Regions from separate parts of the Sorangium sp. So ce726 genome, predicted to be linked through region 1. Evidence: predicted binding sites of a transcription regulator. Region 1 holds the regulator's gene; each other region holds the start of a gene.
What was found. The regulator HrcA, encoded in region 1, represses chaperone genes, less so after heat shock. The targets are predictions, from matches to a motif close to GNTAGCACTCNCCNNNGGNGAGTGCTANC.
Positions count from the first base shown of each region.

Region 1 (5,020 bases):
GGTACGACCTCCGCAGGATGGCCGCTGGACGGTGCCAGCCGAGCTGGATCGGCGCCCGCTGGACGGGGCCGTCCGTGCGCTGGCCGCGGTCTCGTGGTCCGACGCGCGCCGGTTGATCGAGACCGGCAAGGTGCTGGTCGGGAGCGCGGTGGCGACGAGCGCCCGTCGGCGGGTGCTCAGCGGGGAGCAGATCGAGATCCGCCTGCACGCGCCGAGGCCCGAGACCGTGCGGCGGCGCAAGCTCGAGGGCGAGCTCGTGGTCTACGCGGACGCGAGCGTCGTCGTGGTGAACAAGCCCGCCGGGGTGAGCACCATCCCGTACGGCGACGAGGATCCCGCGGAGCAGGCCGCGACCCTCGACGCGCTGGTGCGCGAGGTGCTGGCCAGGCGCGACCGCCTGCGCGGGCGCGCGCCGCTCGGCGTGGTGCAGCGCCTCGACAAGGGAACGAGCGGGCTGCTGGTCTTCGCGCGGACGCTCGCCGCGAAGAAGCACCTCGCGCAGCAGCTCCGCGTCCGCGCGATGCACCGGCAGTACCTGGCGCTCGCGCACGGCGCCGTCCCGCGCGGCACCTACCGCAGCTACCTCGTCGAGGATCGGGGCGATGGGCTGCGCGGCTCGGCGCGAGAGGGGCGGCGCGAGGGGCAGCTCGCGGTGACGCACGTGGAGCCGATCGAGGTGCTCCGAGGACCGCAGGAGGGAGCCGACGCTGGGGGCGTGACGCTCGTCGCGTGCCGGCTCGAGACGGGACGCACGCACCAGATCCGCATCCACCTCGCGGAGGCCGGGCACCCGCTCGTCGGCGAGACGGTCTACGTGCGGGACTACCGGGGGACGAGGGTCCCGGCCGCGCGGCTGATGCTCCACGCGGCCGAGCTCGGCTTCAACCACCCGGCCGACGACCGGCCGATGCGCTTCCAGGCGCCGCCGCCCCCGGACTTCGACGACGTGCTCGATCGGCTCCGTGAGCCGCAGCGGAAGGGCGCTACTTGACCTTGCCGCGGACCTCGGTCATCGCCGCGGCCGTGGCGTCGACCAGCGGCATGACCTTCGCGTAGTCCATCCGCGTCGGGCCGAGCACGCCCACGGTCCCGGCGACGCGGCCGTTCTCCATGTACGGCGCGGCGACGAGGCTGAGCTGGCCTCCGCCAAGGTCGCCTGCCTCGCTGCCGACGAACACGGTGACCTCACCCGCGCCGGCAGCGAGGGTCCGGTCGAGCAGATCGACGAGCTCCTCGCGCTCCTCGAGCGCCTTCATCAACTTCTTGAGCCGGTCGACGTCGGCGTACTCAGGCAGATCGATCAGCCGGTTCTGCCCCTCGATGACGACCTCGCTCCGTCGGGTCACGTCGGCCGTCGCCTTGCTGCCGAGCTCGAAGGCGCGGCGCCTCAGCGCGTCGATCTGGAGGCGCTCGTCCGCGAGGCGGCGGGCAAACAGGTCCCGGATCTCGCCCAGCGTGCGCCCCTCGATGACGTCGGCGAGCAGGTTGTGGATCCGGGTGAGCTCGCCTTCGTTGATCGCCTCGTCGGCCGAGATGAAGCGGTTCGCGACCGAGCCGTCGGCGAAGACGAGCACCGCGAGCAGCTGCCCTGGCTTGGTCGGGATGAAGCGCAGCTGGGCGAGGGCGCGGAGCTCGGCCCGCGGCGCCGCGACGACCGCCGCGGCGCCGGACAGCTCCGAGAGGTAGCGCCCGGTCTCGCGGAGCGGATCGCTCGCCCCCGCGTAGATCTCGGTGAACCTGGCGCTCAGCTCGGCCTGCTGCTCGGGAGACAGCGACCGGAGCTCGACGAGCGCGTCGATGAACAGCCGGAGCGCGCGATCGGTCGGGATCCGCCCTGCAGAGGTGTGCGGCTGGTGGAGGTACCCGGCCTCCTCGAGGTCCGCGAGCACGTTGCGGATCGAAGCAGCCGAGAGATCCAGCCCGTACTTGCGGGCGAGCGTCCTGCTGCCAACTGGGTCGCCCGTTGCGATGAACTCGGTGACCGCGGCGAAAAGGATCTTTCGAGATCGATTGGAAAGATCACCCATGTCAGCTGCATGCAGCGCACAAGCGCGCCGCCGTGGCTACCTGGACCAGGGACCGCCCGGACCGGGAAGCCATGCGGGCCGGACCTTCGCTCCCATACGTCAAGCTGCACGTGCGGGCGCATGACCCACGGACGCGCATGCGACCCATTTTGAGGCGATCGCGCGGCCCGGTCAAATGTCGCGGTAGGATCGGGCCGCCACGGCAGCAGCCCAGCCACCCCGCGCACGGGGGCCCCGCTCCACCGGATGGCGGCGCGGTCGGCCACTCGGCCACCCGGCCGCGTGGTCGTGGTCACTTGGCCCCCCGAGAGGGTCGGCCTGCCTTGCTTCGCACGAGGGATGTACCGCAACGATGCCGCCCGCACGCCATGCCGCCGCTGCCTGCGCGCTCGCCCTCGCGCTCGGCCCCCTCGCCGCCGCGCCGAGCGCGCAGGGCAAGCCGAAGGTCAGGTACCACCAGGACTGGGCGAAGCACCCGTCGGCGCGCTACGCGGCCATGAGCGCGGAGCAATGCCGTGCGGCGCTCACGCAGCGGAAGATCGCGTTTGAGCCGGTGCAGCGCGCGCCGGGCGTGCTCGCTCCGGTGCGGCTGATGCAGGGGGTCGGCGGGGTCCTCTACCGGACGGCGCTGCCGGCCCACAAGCGCGCGGACAACCCGCACGACGTCTTCGACTGCCGCCTCGCGCTCGCGCTCTCGGACTTCAGCCGGATCCTCCGCGCGCACGACATCGACGAGGTGCTGATGTTCTCGGCCTGGCGGCCTCCGTCCAGGATGTGGCCCGAGGGCAGGCTCGCGACGAGGCACCCCGGCGGGCTCGCGATCGACCCCTACAGGTTCATCAAGGAGCGCGTCGGCGGCGGGTTCGCGGAGGATTGGATCGAGGTGGAGCGCGACTTCGTCGGCAGGCGCGGCGCGCCGGTCTGCGGCGAGAGCGCCGGCCCGACCGGGCGGCCCCGCGGGGTCGGAAAGGGGGCGGGCAGCGGCCCTCCAGCGGACGCGGCAGCGCGAGAGCTGCGATCCATCGTGTGCGAGGCCGTGGATCAGCACATCTTCACGTCGATCCTCACGCCCAACTACGACCGGGCGCACAAAAATCACCTGCATCTCGAGGTGACCCCCGGCGTCCAATGGCATCTCGTGCGCTGATCCGGGAGGGGCCGTCCTCCGTCCTCCCGCGCGCAAACCCGCTCTCTCTCCGAGGTCGACCCGCTATGTTAGCCCGCGTGCCCGCACGAAGACCCCCGCTCTCCCGCGCGTCCGCCGCGCTGGCGCTCGCCGCTGTCGCGCTGTCGTTCACGTTCGTCGGCTGCCCCTGCGTCAGCGGTCCCGTGAACGCGAGCCCTGCCCTCCGCTGGTTCCTGTTCTCGAACTTTGGCGCCAGCAAGATCTGCCCCGAGATGCTGAAGAGCGGGGTCTCGCTGCGCCTGCAGGACAGATCGGCGTCCATGGGGCGGTTCTTCCCGATGCAGTGCTCGTACGACGTCAACGACGCGGCCCAGACGATCACCGTCCACATCGCCGGCACGGGCTACGGCTACATGCAGCCGGCCAAGCGGGTGGGCTTCTCGCTCACCACGTCCGTCGAGTACCGACCCGACTTCCAGCTCGCGGACGATAACGTCTACGTGTGGGGACGGCTGAACCGGATCGTGCAAGGCCCGAGCTTCCAGCTGGGCTACGTCGAGAACCCGGTCATCGACGTGATGGCCAACGTCCCGCCGTTCGGGGGGCTCGCCAACCTGCTCGGCAACCAGATCGTCGCGGGCGAGCTGACCCGCGGGTTCACCGTCCTCTACAACGAGGAGACCGGGAAGGACTTCACGCTGGGGATCCTCATGCCGCCCCAGCGACCGCACCACCCATTCGAGGCGGAGGACGAGGAGCGGTACACGTTCGCGAACGAGACCGTCGAGGTGTACGCGAACCAGCGCGACTACCTCGGGCCGTTCGAGATCGCCGACTCGGACCAGGCGCTCTACCTCAAGGTCAGCGCGCAGGGCGCGCCCGTGGACCTCATGATCGTCGACAAGCCCACCGGCGACGCGTGGCGCGAGGCGTACCAGACCGGCAAGCCGCTCGGTCCCCCGCCAGGCCCGGTGCAGGCAGGCGGCCCTCTCCAGCCCGGGATCATCGAGACCCGCCGCTACGCGCTGCGCCCGGGCCTCTACTACGTCGTCATCGACAACACGGCGGCGGCCGGCCTGGTCGCGCCTCCCATCACGCTGCTCAGCCCCCTCGGGGGTTCGGCGGCTCAGATCAGCTACATGGCGCAGGTCGGCGAGTAGCGGCGACGAGCGGGGCACGGGCAGCATCGGCGAGGTCACGCCACGTGGGCTCGGTCACCGGCCTTGACGCGGTTCGCCGCGAACGGGATAAACTTGCCATGGCCGTCATGGAGAGAGAGGGGAGCAGCGCCAGCCACGTCGACAAAGTTGCCCTCGACCGGCTACGCGCTCGCCTCCAGGCGTACATGGCGAAGAAGGGGCTGAGATCGACGGCGCAGCGCCGGCTGATCGTCGACACGTTCTTCTCCGGCGCCCCGCACATGACCATCGAGGATCTGCTCGCGGAGGTCCGCGCGCACGATCGAGGCATCGGGTACGCGACGGTGTACCGCACGCTCAAGCTGCTCGCGGAGTGCGGCGTGGCCTCCGAGCGCCGGTTCGGAGACGGCCTTAGCCGCTACGAGCTGGCGGACGACGCCAGCACGCACCACGACCACCTGATCTGCGTCAACTGCGGGAAGATCATCGAGTTCGAGGAGCCGCGGATCGAGGCGCTCCAGGAAGAGATCGCCGCGAAGTACGGCTTCGAGGTGACCTGGCACAAGCACGAGATGTACGGCGTCTGCGCGGACTGCCGCGACGCCAAGGACACCACGCCCGACGTCTCGTAGCCCGCCCCGGCGCGGCGAGGAGCCCGGCGCCCGCGCCCGGCGCTCAGCTCTTCGCGTCGAGCGCGCGGGCGTGGACGACGGCCATGACGCCGCCGA
Region 1 is NZ_CP150349.1:12,143-17,162, reverse strand. Features, by position in the region: gene WME79_RS00055 (RluA family pseudouridine synthase) at 32-991, shown strand; gene hrcA (heat-inducible transcriptional repressor HrcA) at 984-2,027, opposite strand; gene WME79_RS00045 (hypothetical protein) at 2,380-3,174, shown strand; gene WME79_RS00040 (hypothetical protein) at 3,252-4,313, shown strand; gene WME79_RS00035 (Fur family transcriptional regulator) at 4,412-4,924, shown strand; gene WME79_RS00030 (HAD family hydrolase) at 4,968-5,020, opposite strand, start outside.

Region 2 (5,020 bases), 4.6 Mb from region 1:
ACGGCCGGCTTCTTCGCCGTCTTGGCGGCCGGCTTCTTCGCCGCCTTGGCGGCCGGCTTCTTCGCCACGGCCGGCCGCTTTGCAGCCGCTCGGCCTGCCACGGCACCGTTTGCCGCCGACTTCTTCGCCCCCGTCGCCCGTGCTCTGGAGGACGGCTGCTCCGCGGCTTCAAGCTCCTCGCCAACAGCGCTCGCCTGCGCTCTGGCCCCGTTCGCGTCAGGCACCTGCTTCGCATAACGCGCGAGCGTCTCGCGCACCCGCGCGTCCAGATCCGCGAAATCGAACGGCTTGTTCAACCAGGCGTCTGCGGCGAAGAGCGGCGAGGTCATCTCGTTCAGGTTCTCGCCGATGCCGGTGAGCATGATGACGCCGGTGCTCGCGAACGGCCGTCCGTCGGACGTGTCGCTCTTCAGCCGCTTGCAGATCTCCCAGCCGCTCATGCCGGGCATCATCACGTCGAGGATCACCAGATCGGGCTGGTGCTCGCGCGCGAGATCCCAGGCGGCATCGCCCTCGGAAGCCTCGATCACAGAGAACCCGAGGTTCCTCAGGTGACGCGCAACGAGGCTCAACATCGCCGGTTCATCTTCGGCCACCAGCACACGGGGCGGCATCGTGCTCGCGGAAGGCATCGTGGATGCGGATGAGAGTACGTGCGCGCGAACCGGTCAAGAGAGAACGAGACCGCGCGGCCGCAGCCAGCGCTCTTGGCCGTTCGCCGTCCTCCCGAGCGATCCCGAGCGCCAGGGAGGATGCGCTCAGGCGGCGCGCGCGAGGGCGATCTTTTCCGTCTGCCCCGCCGCATAGAAGCGTCGCAGCGCGGCGAGCAGCTCGGCATGACGCCCATGGCGGGCAAACTCGGCCTCGAGTCGGCCCGCGAACCGCGCCGCCAGATCGTTCGCGATCCGGTAGCGATCGCCGGTCTCCGTGCCCGGTGGATCCATGAAGGTGACCCGCTCGAAGAGATGGGCGCGGATCCGCGCGGCGCGCTCGGGCTCGAAGCGTCCCGCCCCCGGTGGCGCCGCCTCGTGGCGGCGCCGGAGCGGCGGGCCTGGCGGCGCGACCTCGTCAGCCAGATCGCCATAGACAAGCAGCACGTACTTGTCGACCTCGGCCTGGAGCTCGAGCTCGAGCTGGGTCGCCGGCAGCTCCCTGCGGGCCCGCTCGGCCACATAGAGGAAGTGGCTCACGCCCTCGACGATCTGGCAGATCTCGTCGAACGTCCCCTCTCGCCCCCGCGTGATCGCCCGGTGGGGCAGGTGCAGCGCGACCTCGATATCCCCGTCGGCGGCGTGCCGGATCAGCAGCGCTTCGCGGGCGCTGCCGTCCGTCAGCTGGATGAAATCGTCGACCGCGGGCGCGTCATCGAGCGCATAGGTGCGCGCCAGGTGCTGCTGGATCCGGGCCGGGAAGGTCGGCCCCCGCATCAGTTGAGCCCGCCCGTGCCACGGCTCGGTACGAGCCCTCGTGCCCCGAGCTCATCCGCGAGGCGGCTCGATCCCGTGCGAACCCAGCGCTCGTACAGCCGGAGCACCGAGCGCTCGTCCCGAGCCCCGGACGCGAGCGTACCGTCGGCCACATCGTTCAGGACGCTCACGAACCGCTCGAATTTCTCGGCCATCTCCGAAAGAACGTCGGGCCCCTGGCCGACCCGCGCATTGAGGCGCAGCATAGCGGCCGCATGGTGGTAGGCGGTCGACCCGACCCCGACCACATAGCCGCGATCGATCCCCTTGACCTCGATGTGGCCGCCGAAGAAGCCGACCACGTAGAGGACGCTGTCTCCCAGGTTGCGCAGCCGCTGGAAACGCTCGGCCCCGGAGGCTTCCAGCGCATCGCGCAGAAGAAAGGTCAGGGGCTGGTTGAAGGCAGACTCGGCCTGCTCGTCCGGGTGAGCAAAAGCACAGAGCAGACCGACGAGGTAACTCGACGCCGCCTCGGTCGCAGCGACGTTCCGAACTCGGAGCGCCTCGTCCACAACCTCCTGGAAATAGCGGGTCATGCTCGGGGAGAGAGAGATCGCTTGGCTCACAGCGGCACCTCACTTATGCGGGTGCCCTGGATACCGACGTAACCCGGGCCACCGCGCGCTCAGGTCAACCAGACACGTCCTGGCGGCCTCCCTCGGGCTGGAGACCGTGAGGGCATCGCGTCACTGTGCTGCCGCAGCTTTGCCCTCATAAGCGCATTTTAGCCGAGGGGCTCCGCCGAGCCCAGCCTTAGGCCACGCCCCTTCCCCTGCGATCTCCAGGACTTACAGCCACCTCTGCGCCTGGCTGCCAACGCGCAAAGTGCCGGCCTAGGGCCACTCTTGACACCCTCCAGGGGGTGGCTATCTTCCGCGCGCTCGCTAGCACTCGCCATGGGTGAGTGCTAGCAAAGTGCCCAGACTGCAATCGTATGGGACCTTGCGGCTGCTCAGGTGGGCCGGCTGGGTCTTGCCGTTCGTGGGACGCGGCGCTCGTCCCCGGAGGATTTGCAAAGATGAAGATTCGACCGCTCCAGGACCGCGTGATCGTTCAGCGCGTGAAGGAAGAAGAGAAGACCAAGGGAGGTCTCTACATTCCGGACACCGCGAAAGAGAAGCCGATCGAGGGGACCGTCATCGCCGTCGGCAACGGCAAGGTCGCCGAGGACGGTACCGTGCGGAAGCTCGACGTCAAGGAGGGCGATCGCGTCCTCTTCGGCAAGTACTCGGGCACCGAGGTCAAGATCGACGGCGAGGAGCACCTCATCCTCCGCGAGGACGACATCCTCGGCGTGATCGAGAAGTGACGCGGGCGACAGAAGGAACTTAGGAGAGACACCATGGCAGCCAAGGAAATCATCTACAACGAGTCCGCCCGCAGCATGATCCTCGCGGGGGTCAACGCCCTCGCCGACGCGGTCAAGGTCACCCTCGGCCCGAAGGGGCGCAACGTCGTCATCGAGAAGAGCTTCGGCTCGCCGACGGTCACCAAGGACGGCGTGACGGTCGCCAAGGAGATCGAGCTCGAGAACCGCTTCGAGAACATGGGCGCCCAGATGGTCCGCGAGGTCGCCTCGAAGACGAGCGACATCGCCGGCGACGGGACGACCACCGCGACGGTGCTCGCTCAGGCGATCTACCGCGAGGGCTCCAAGCTCGTCGCGGCCGGGCACAACCCGATGGAGATCAAGCGCGGCATCGACAAGGCGGTCGAGGCGATCGTCGAGCACCTCCGCGGCTCCGCCAAGCAGACCAAGGACGCGAAGGAGATCGCGCAGGTCGGCACGATCAGCGCGAACGGCGACGAGACGATCGGCAAGCTCCTCGCCGACGCGATGGAGAAGGTCGGCAAGGAGGGCGTGATCACGGTCGAGGAGGCCAAGAGCGCCGACACGACCCTCGACGTGGTCGAGGGCATGCAGTTCGACCGCGGCTACCTCTCGCCGTACTTCGTGACCGATCCCGAGGCCATGAAGGCGAACCTCGAGGACTGCTACATCCTCATCTCGGAGAAGAAGATCTCCAACATGAAGGACCTGCTCCCGGTGCTCGAGGCGATCGCCAAGAGCCAGAAGCAGCTCCTCATCATCGCCGAGGACGTCGAGGGCGAGGCGCTCGCGACCCTCGTCGTGAACAAGCTCCGCGGCACGCTGCACTGCGCGGCCGTCAAGGCGCCGGGCTTCGGTGATCGCCGCAAGGAGATGCTGAAGGACATCGCCACCCTGACGGACGGCCAGGTGATCGCGGAGGAGCTCGGCCTCAAGCTCGAGAACGTCACGATCAGCGATCTCGGCCGCGCCAAGACCGTCATCATCGACAAGGACAACACCACGATCGTCGGCGGCCAGGGCAAGAAGGACAAGATCAAGGCCCGGCAGCAGGAGATCCGCGCTCAGATCGAGAACACGACGAGCGACTACGACCGCGAGAAGCTCCAGGAGCGGCTCGCGAAGCTCGTGGGCGGCGTCGCGGTCGTCAAGGTCGGCGCTGCGACCGAGACCGAGATGAAGGAGAAGAAGGCCCGCGTCGAGGACGCGCTCCACGCGACCCGCGCGGCCGTCGAGGAGGGGATCGTCCCGGGCGGCGGCGTGGCGCTCATCCGCGCGCAGAGCTCGCTCGAGAAGCTCAAGGTCAACGACGAGCAGCGGTTCGGCGTGAACATCATCCGCCGCGCCATCGAGGAGCCCCTCCGCCAGATCTCGGCCAACGCCGGGGAAGAGGGCTCGATCGTCGTGCAGAAGGTGCGCGACGGCAAGGACTCGTACGGCTACAACGCGGCGTCGGGCGACTACGGCAACCTGCTCGAGATGGGCGTCATCGATCCGGTCAAGGTCGTCCGGTCGGCGCTCCAGAACGCGGCCAGCGTCGCCAGCCTGATGCTCACCACCGAGGCGCTCATCGCTGAGCGGCCGAAGGAGGAGAAGCCGGCGGCTGGTGGCGCCCACGCGGGCCACGGCCACGACTTCTGATCGCGACGCGCCGCGCTGACCGTTAAGCCCGGCGGGCGAGGGCCGACTTCCTTCTCAGGAAGTCGGCCCTTCGCCATTTCGACTTCCGGCGGGCCGCGGCGCATGATCTGATCTGGCGCAGGTTCGCGATGAGCACCCTGACTACCGAGCGCCTGGCGCTCACCCCGGTCTCGCTGCCCCTGCTCGAGGCGGTCATCCACGGAGATCGCGCCGAGGCCGAGGCCCTGTCCGGCGCGCGCTTCCCTGACGCCTGGCCTGGGCGCGCGCTCGTCGAGCGCGCCTTCAGCTCGCCGCTGGACCGGCTGCGCGACGATCCAGAGGCGTTCCTGTGGGGCACGCGGCTGATGGTGACGCGCGGGCAGGAGGAGCGCGTCGTCGTCGGCAGCGTGGTGCTGAACGGCCGGCCCGACGCGACCGGCACCGTGGAGATCGGCTACGGCGTCGAGGGCAAGTCCCAGGGCCAAGGCTACGCGACGGAGGGGTCGCGCGCCGTCCTGCACTGGACGCTGCAGCAGCCGGGCGTGAGGCGCGTGATCGCGACCACGCCGGCTTGGCACCGCGCGTCGCTCCGGGTGATCGAGAA
Region 2 is NZ_CP150349.1:8,935,677-8,940,696, forward strand. Features, by position in the region: gene WME79_RS33020 (response regulator transcription factor) at 1-632, opposite strand, end outside; gene WME79_RS33025 (hypothetical protein) at 759-1,427, opposite strand; gene WME79_RS33030 (hypothetical protein) at 1,427-1,978, opposite strand; gene groES (co-chaperone GroES) at 2,485-2,775, shown strand; gene groL (chaperonin GroEL) at 2,809-4,437, shown strand; gene WME79_RS33045 (GNAT family N-acetyltransferase) at 4,566-5,020, shown strand, end outside.
Region 2: a site for HrcA is predicted at 2,350-2,378, ahead of groES (co-chaperone GroES). Genes of this name have one in related genera too.

Region 3 (5,020 bases), 4.2 Mb from region 1:
GAGCTGGCAGCGGTTGTCCGCGATCGTGGCCAGGTCGCGGATGTGATCGAGGTGCGCGTGGCTCACGAGGCACGCCTCGATCCGCGCCTGGTCCTTCACCTCGAGCCCGCTCGTCAGCGAGCCGGCGTCGATCGCGAGGATGTCGTCCACGACGAACGCGCACGTGCGATGCCTGGGGGTCTCCCCGCCGTGGCAGCCGATGACACGCAGCTCCACTGGTTCAGCTCTCTCCGCCGAACTTCTGCGGCATGTCCAGGAACTCGATGAAATCCCGGAACCTGCGCATGTCGGTCACCATGATCGCCGCGGGTCCAGGCGGCCCGTACGAGAGGAGCTTCAGCCGGCGGAGCCGCTTCATCACCTCGTCCACCGTCTCTTGCTCGACGTCGACCTCGCGCGCGATGTCCTCGGGAGAGGAGCGGACGCGTATGCCTTCAGGCGTCTCCTCCCCGAAGGCCTCGGCGTGACGCGCGAGCGCGAGCATCACGCGCGCCTTCGGGTCACGGTGCATGAGGATCTCGACGAGCGAGTTCGCCGCGTCGAGCCGCTTCGCCAGCTTCTTGAGGAGACGGAGCGCTATCTCGACGTCGCGCTGCAGCATGACCTCGAGCTTCCGCGCGTCGATCACGAGGCAGCGGGACGGCTCGCTCACGGTGGCCGTCGCGTTCCGCGGCTTGCCGTTCAAGATCGCCATCTCGCCGACGAACTCGCCGGGCCCGAGCACCGCGAGCACCTTGTCCTCGCCGGCGACCGACTTCGTGATCCGCACGGCGCCCGACTGGATGACGAACATGACGTCGCCGGAGTCACCCTCACGAAAGAGCACGTCGCCCGGCACATACTCGCGGCCATAGCGGGCGAACGACGACTCCGACATTGCCCGGGAGTCTAGCGCCCCACGTGACCGCGGGTCAAAAACCCGGGCAAGAGCGCTGGCCCTCACAAAACGCGAAGGGCCCCCCAAGCCAGCATGCTTTGGAGGACCCCTCGGCCCGCTTCGTCGGGCGCAGCGCGCTCAGCGGGCCGGCGCCGCGCGGAGGCGGCGGCAGCCCGAGAGCGGCGCGGACAGGCGATCAACCCATGTCGAAGTCGCCCATGCCGCCCATGCCGCCCATGCCGCCCATACCCCCCATGCCGCCCATGCCGCCGGGAGCCCCGCCGGCCGCGGCCTTCTCCTTCTTGGGCTTCTCGGCGACGAGGGCCTCGGTCGTGAGCATCAGCCCGGCGACGCTGGCCGCGTTGGTGAGCGCGTGCCGCACGACCTTGGCCGGGTCGATGACGCCGCCGGTGAGCAGGTCCTCGTACGCGTCGGTCGCGGCGTTGTAGCCGAACGTCGGCGCGCCCGACCGGACCTTCTCCGCGACCACCGTCCCGTCGACCCCCGCGTTCTGGGCGATCTGGCGGAGCGGCGCCTCCACGGCGCGGCGCACGAGCCGCACGCCGGCGTCGCGCTCGTCGTTGAACTTGAGCGACTCCAGCGAGGCGGCCGCGCGGAAGAGGGCCACGCCGCCGCCGACCACGATGCCTTCCTCGACGGCCGCGCGGGTCGCGTGCAGCGCGTCCTCGACGCGCGCCTTCTTCTCCTTCATCTCGGTCTCGGTCGCGGCGCCGACCTTCACCACCGCGACGCCGCCGGCGAGCTTCGCGAGCCGCTCCTGGAGCTTCTCGCGATCGTAGTCGCTCGCCGTGTCCGCGATCTGCTTGCGGATCGTCTCGATGCGGGCCTTGATGCCGACCTTCTCGCCTTGGCCGTCGACGATGACCGTGTTGTCCTTGTCGATCTCGACCCGCTTGGCGGTCCCGAGGTCGCGCACCGTGGCGCTCTCGAGCTTCTGGCCGAGGTCCTCCATGAACGCCGTCGCGCCCGTGAGGGTGGCGATGTCCTTCAGCATGTCCTTGCGGCGATCGCCGAAGCCGGGCGCCTTCACGGCGGCGACCTTGATCGTGCCGCGCAGCTTGTTCACGACGAGCGTGGCGAGCGCCTCACCCTCGATGTCCTCCGAGAGGATGAGCAGCTCGCGCCCCTGCTTCACCACCTGCTCGAGCAGCGGCAGGAGGTCGGCCATGGCCGAGATCTTCTTCTCGTGCACGAGGATGAGCGGGTTCGTGAGCACCGCGGTCATCTTCTCGGGGTCGGTCACGAAGTAGGGCGAGAGGTAGCCGCGGTCGAACTGCATGCCGTCGACGGTCTCGAGCTCCGTCGTCATGCGCTTGTTCTCCTCGACCGTGATCACGCCCTCCTTGCCGACCTTCTCCATGGCGTCGGCGAGGATCTGGCCGATCTCCTTGTCGCCGTTGGCGCTGACCGTGGCGACCTGGGCGATCTGGTCCTTGTCCTTGGTCGGCTTGGCCGCCTTCTGCACGGCCTCGATGACCTTGACGACAGCCGCGTCGATGCCGCGCTTCAGATCCATCGGGTTGTGGCCAGCCTCGACGAGCTTGAGGCCCTCGCCGAAGATCGCCTGGGCCAGCACCGTCGCCGTCGTCGTGCCGTCGCCGGCCTTGTCGCTGGTCTTCGAGGCGACCTCGCGCACCATCTGGGCGCCCATGTTCTCGAGCTTGCCGGCGAGCTCGATCTCCTTGGCGACCGTGACGCCGTCCTTCGTCACGACCGGGGAGCCCCAGCTCTTCTCGATGACGACGTTCCGCCCCTTCGGCCCGAGGGTCACCTTGACCGCATCGGCGAGCGTGTTCACGCCCTTCAGGATCGCGGCGCGGGCGCCACGGCTAAAAACGATCTGCTTCGCAGCCATTTCTCAATCCCCTCGCGGCCGCGCGGCCGCGTGTACTAACGCTTGCGTTCGGTTGCCTCAGACTTGGTTCACGTCGCGGCGGACTCGGTCACGGCGAGCACGTCGTCCTCGCGGATGAGCACGTGCTCCTCGCCGTCGAGCTTCACCTCGGTGCCGCTGTACTTGCCGAACAGCACCTTGTCCCCGACCTTCACCTCGAGCGGGCGAACCTTGCCGTCCTTCAGGACCTTGCCGTTGCCCACCGCGACGACGCGCCCCTCGATCGGCTTCTCCTTCGCGGCGTCGGGGATGATGATGCCCCCCTTGGTCTTCGTCTCGCTCTCGACGCGCTTGACGACAATCCGATCCTGCAGCGGCCTGATTTTCATGCTGGCTCCCTCGTCCTCGCCTTGTTGACTGACCATCGGCTCGCCGGAGGTCCAGTTCGCCCCCCCGCTGGGGCATTCCGCCCGCACGACGAGAGCCAAGTGCCTGAGATCGCAGTGTCTTGGCACTCTCCTAGGCCGGTGGCTAAACCGCGGCCGAAAGTAAATCAGTCACCCGGCGCGTCAAGGGCGCGCAGCAGGGAGCTGCGACTTTTCCGGGGCCGAAAGTCCCGAGCGGCGAAGCCGAGATGCCTGGAGAAGCGACGGCGAGGGGCGCGGTCGCGACGTCGGGATGCTCGTCCAGGGACGAGCCCCTCTCCGACGGCACGCAAACAATCTGGACGGATCATGGCGACAGCGTGACGACAGCAACGCGGCGAGCGACTGACAACGGACGGCATGCAACGAGGACGGAGCGGGTTGCGCGAGACGCTGAGCAAGGGGGGGCCTTGCTCAACCCGCGAAGCGCGCGAAACATGCGAAAGTTGGGCGATTTTTGGCGGTGAGCATTTTTCTTCGGCGGGTCCGATTCTGATCGCTTGACAATACAGGCAGCCCGAGTAGATTCCGCGGCCCGTGGCGCTGATGAACACGGCGCTGACCCCTTGGGGGATCGTCTAACGGCAGGACGCAAGATTCTGGCTCTTGCTATCAAGGTTCGAATCCTTGTCCCCCAGCCAGGCCGCTCAGCTCTGCTGTCGGTCTTCTCCACAGAACCAGGTCCCATCGTCTAGCGGTTAGGACATCGGCCTCTCACGCCGGTAACGCGGGTTCGATTCCCGCTGGGATCGCCACTTTCACCCCCCTCGCCTCGTTTCCTGCTGCTTCCGCTTGATGTCGTGCCTCGAGCACGACGCGAAGCACAGCGTCATCTGACGAGCGAGCACGTAGAGCAGCCAAGACGTCTTGCTCCGTTCACGTTGCGCTACCCTCTGGCGCATGGCGGCGCAGGACGGAGAGGAGCTCTTCGACATCCTCGATGACGGCGGCCGGCCGCTCGGCGTGCGCAAGGCGCGCAGGCTCGTCCACCGCGACGGCGACTGGCACCGGAGCGTTCACGTGTGGGTGCTCCTCGAGCGGGGGCCCGATGGCCTGGAGCCGGACAGCCGCCAGAGCGCCGCGGAGCCCTGGGTGCTCTTCCAGCAGCGCAGCCCCGACAAGGACACCTGGCCCGGCGCGCTCGAGGTCGCCGTGTCGGGGCACTACCGCGCCGGAGAGGATCTCGCGGGGGCGCTGCGCGAGGCGGAGGAGGAGATCGGCCTGCCGCTCTCGCCGCGCGACGTGGTCCGGCTCGGCACGCGCCGCAGCCAGGACGATCACGCGCGGGGCATCGTCGATCGCGAGCTGCAGGACGTGCTGCTCGCGACGACCCGCCGCGCGCTCGAGGAGCTGCGTCCCGATCCGCACGAGGTGACCGCGCTGCTGTCGCTCCCGCTCGGCGCGGCGCTGCGCCTCGTCCGAGGCGAGGTGCCCCGCGCGAGCGGCCTCGTGCGACGACCGCCGGACGCCGCGGGCGCCGTGAAGGTCGAGCCGCGCGACGTGCGGCTCGACGAGTTCGTGGTCGCGCGCGACGGCTACTTCGAGCGCGCGCTCGACACGATCCGCCGGCGCCTCGCGGGCGAGGTGCCGGCGCCGTGGCTCCTCGGCTAGGACGCCGGCGCTCTCTCCTCGCGCCCGTGCTGTCAGCCTGAGCCGCGGCGCCCGTCCGCCGGCCGTCGGGGCTTCTCGGAGGGCACCGCCGACGCGACGAGGAACCCTTCGGCGCGGTGCGGGGCGAGCCCGCAGCGCGCGTTCATGCGCTTGGCGATCTCGTCGCCGGCCCTGACGAGCGCGTAGAACCACCGGATCCCGAAGCGATCGTGCCCTTCCCGGAGCGCCGCCGCCTGGAGGGGGGCCCCGAGC
Region 3 is NZ_CP150349.1:4,229,276-4,234,295, reverse strand. Features, by position in the region: gene WME79_RS15885 (MBL fold metallo-hydrolase) at 1-216, opposite strand, end outside; gene WME79_RS15880 (Crp/Fnr family transcriptional regulator) at 221-877, opposite strand; gene groL (chaperonin GroEL) at 1,074-2,753, opposite strand; gene groES (co-chaperone GroES) at 2,822-3,121, opposite strand; tRNA gene WME79_RS15865 (tRNA-Gln) at 3,725-3,798, shown strand; tRNA gene WME79_RS15860 (tRNA-Glu) at 3,838-3,912, shown strand; gene WME79_RS15855 (NUDIX hydrolase) at 4,058-4,768, shown strand; gene WME79_RS15850 (hypothetical protein) at 4,801-5,020, opposite strand, start outside.
Region 3: a site for HrcA is predicted at 3,240-3,268, ahead of groES (co-chaperone GroES). Genes of this name have one in related genera too.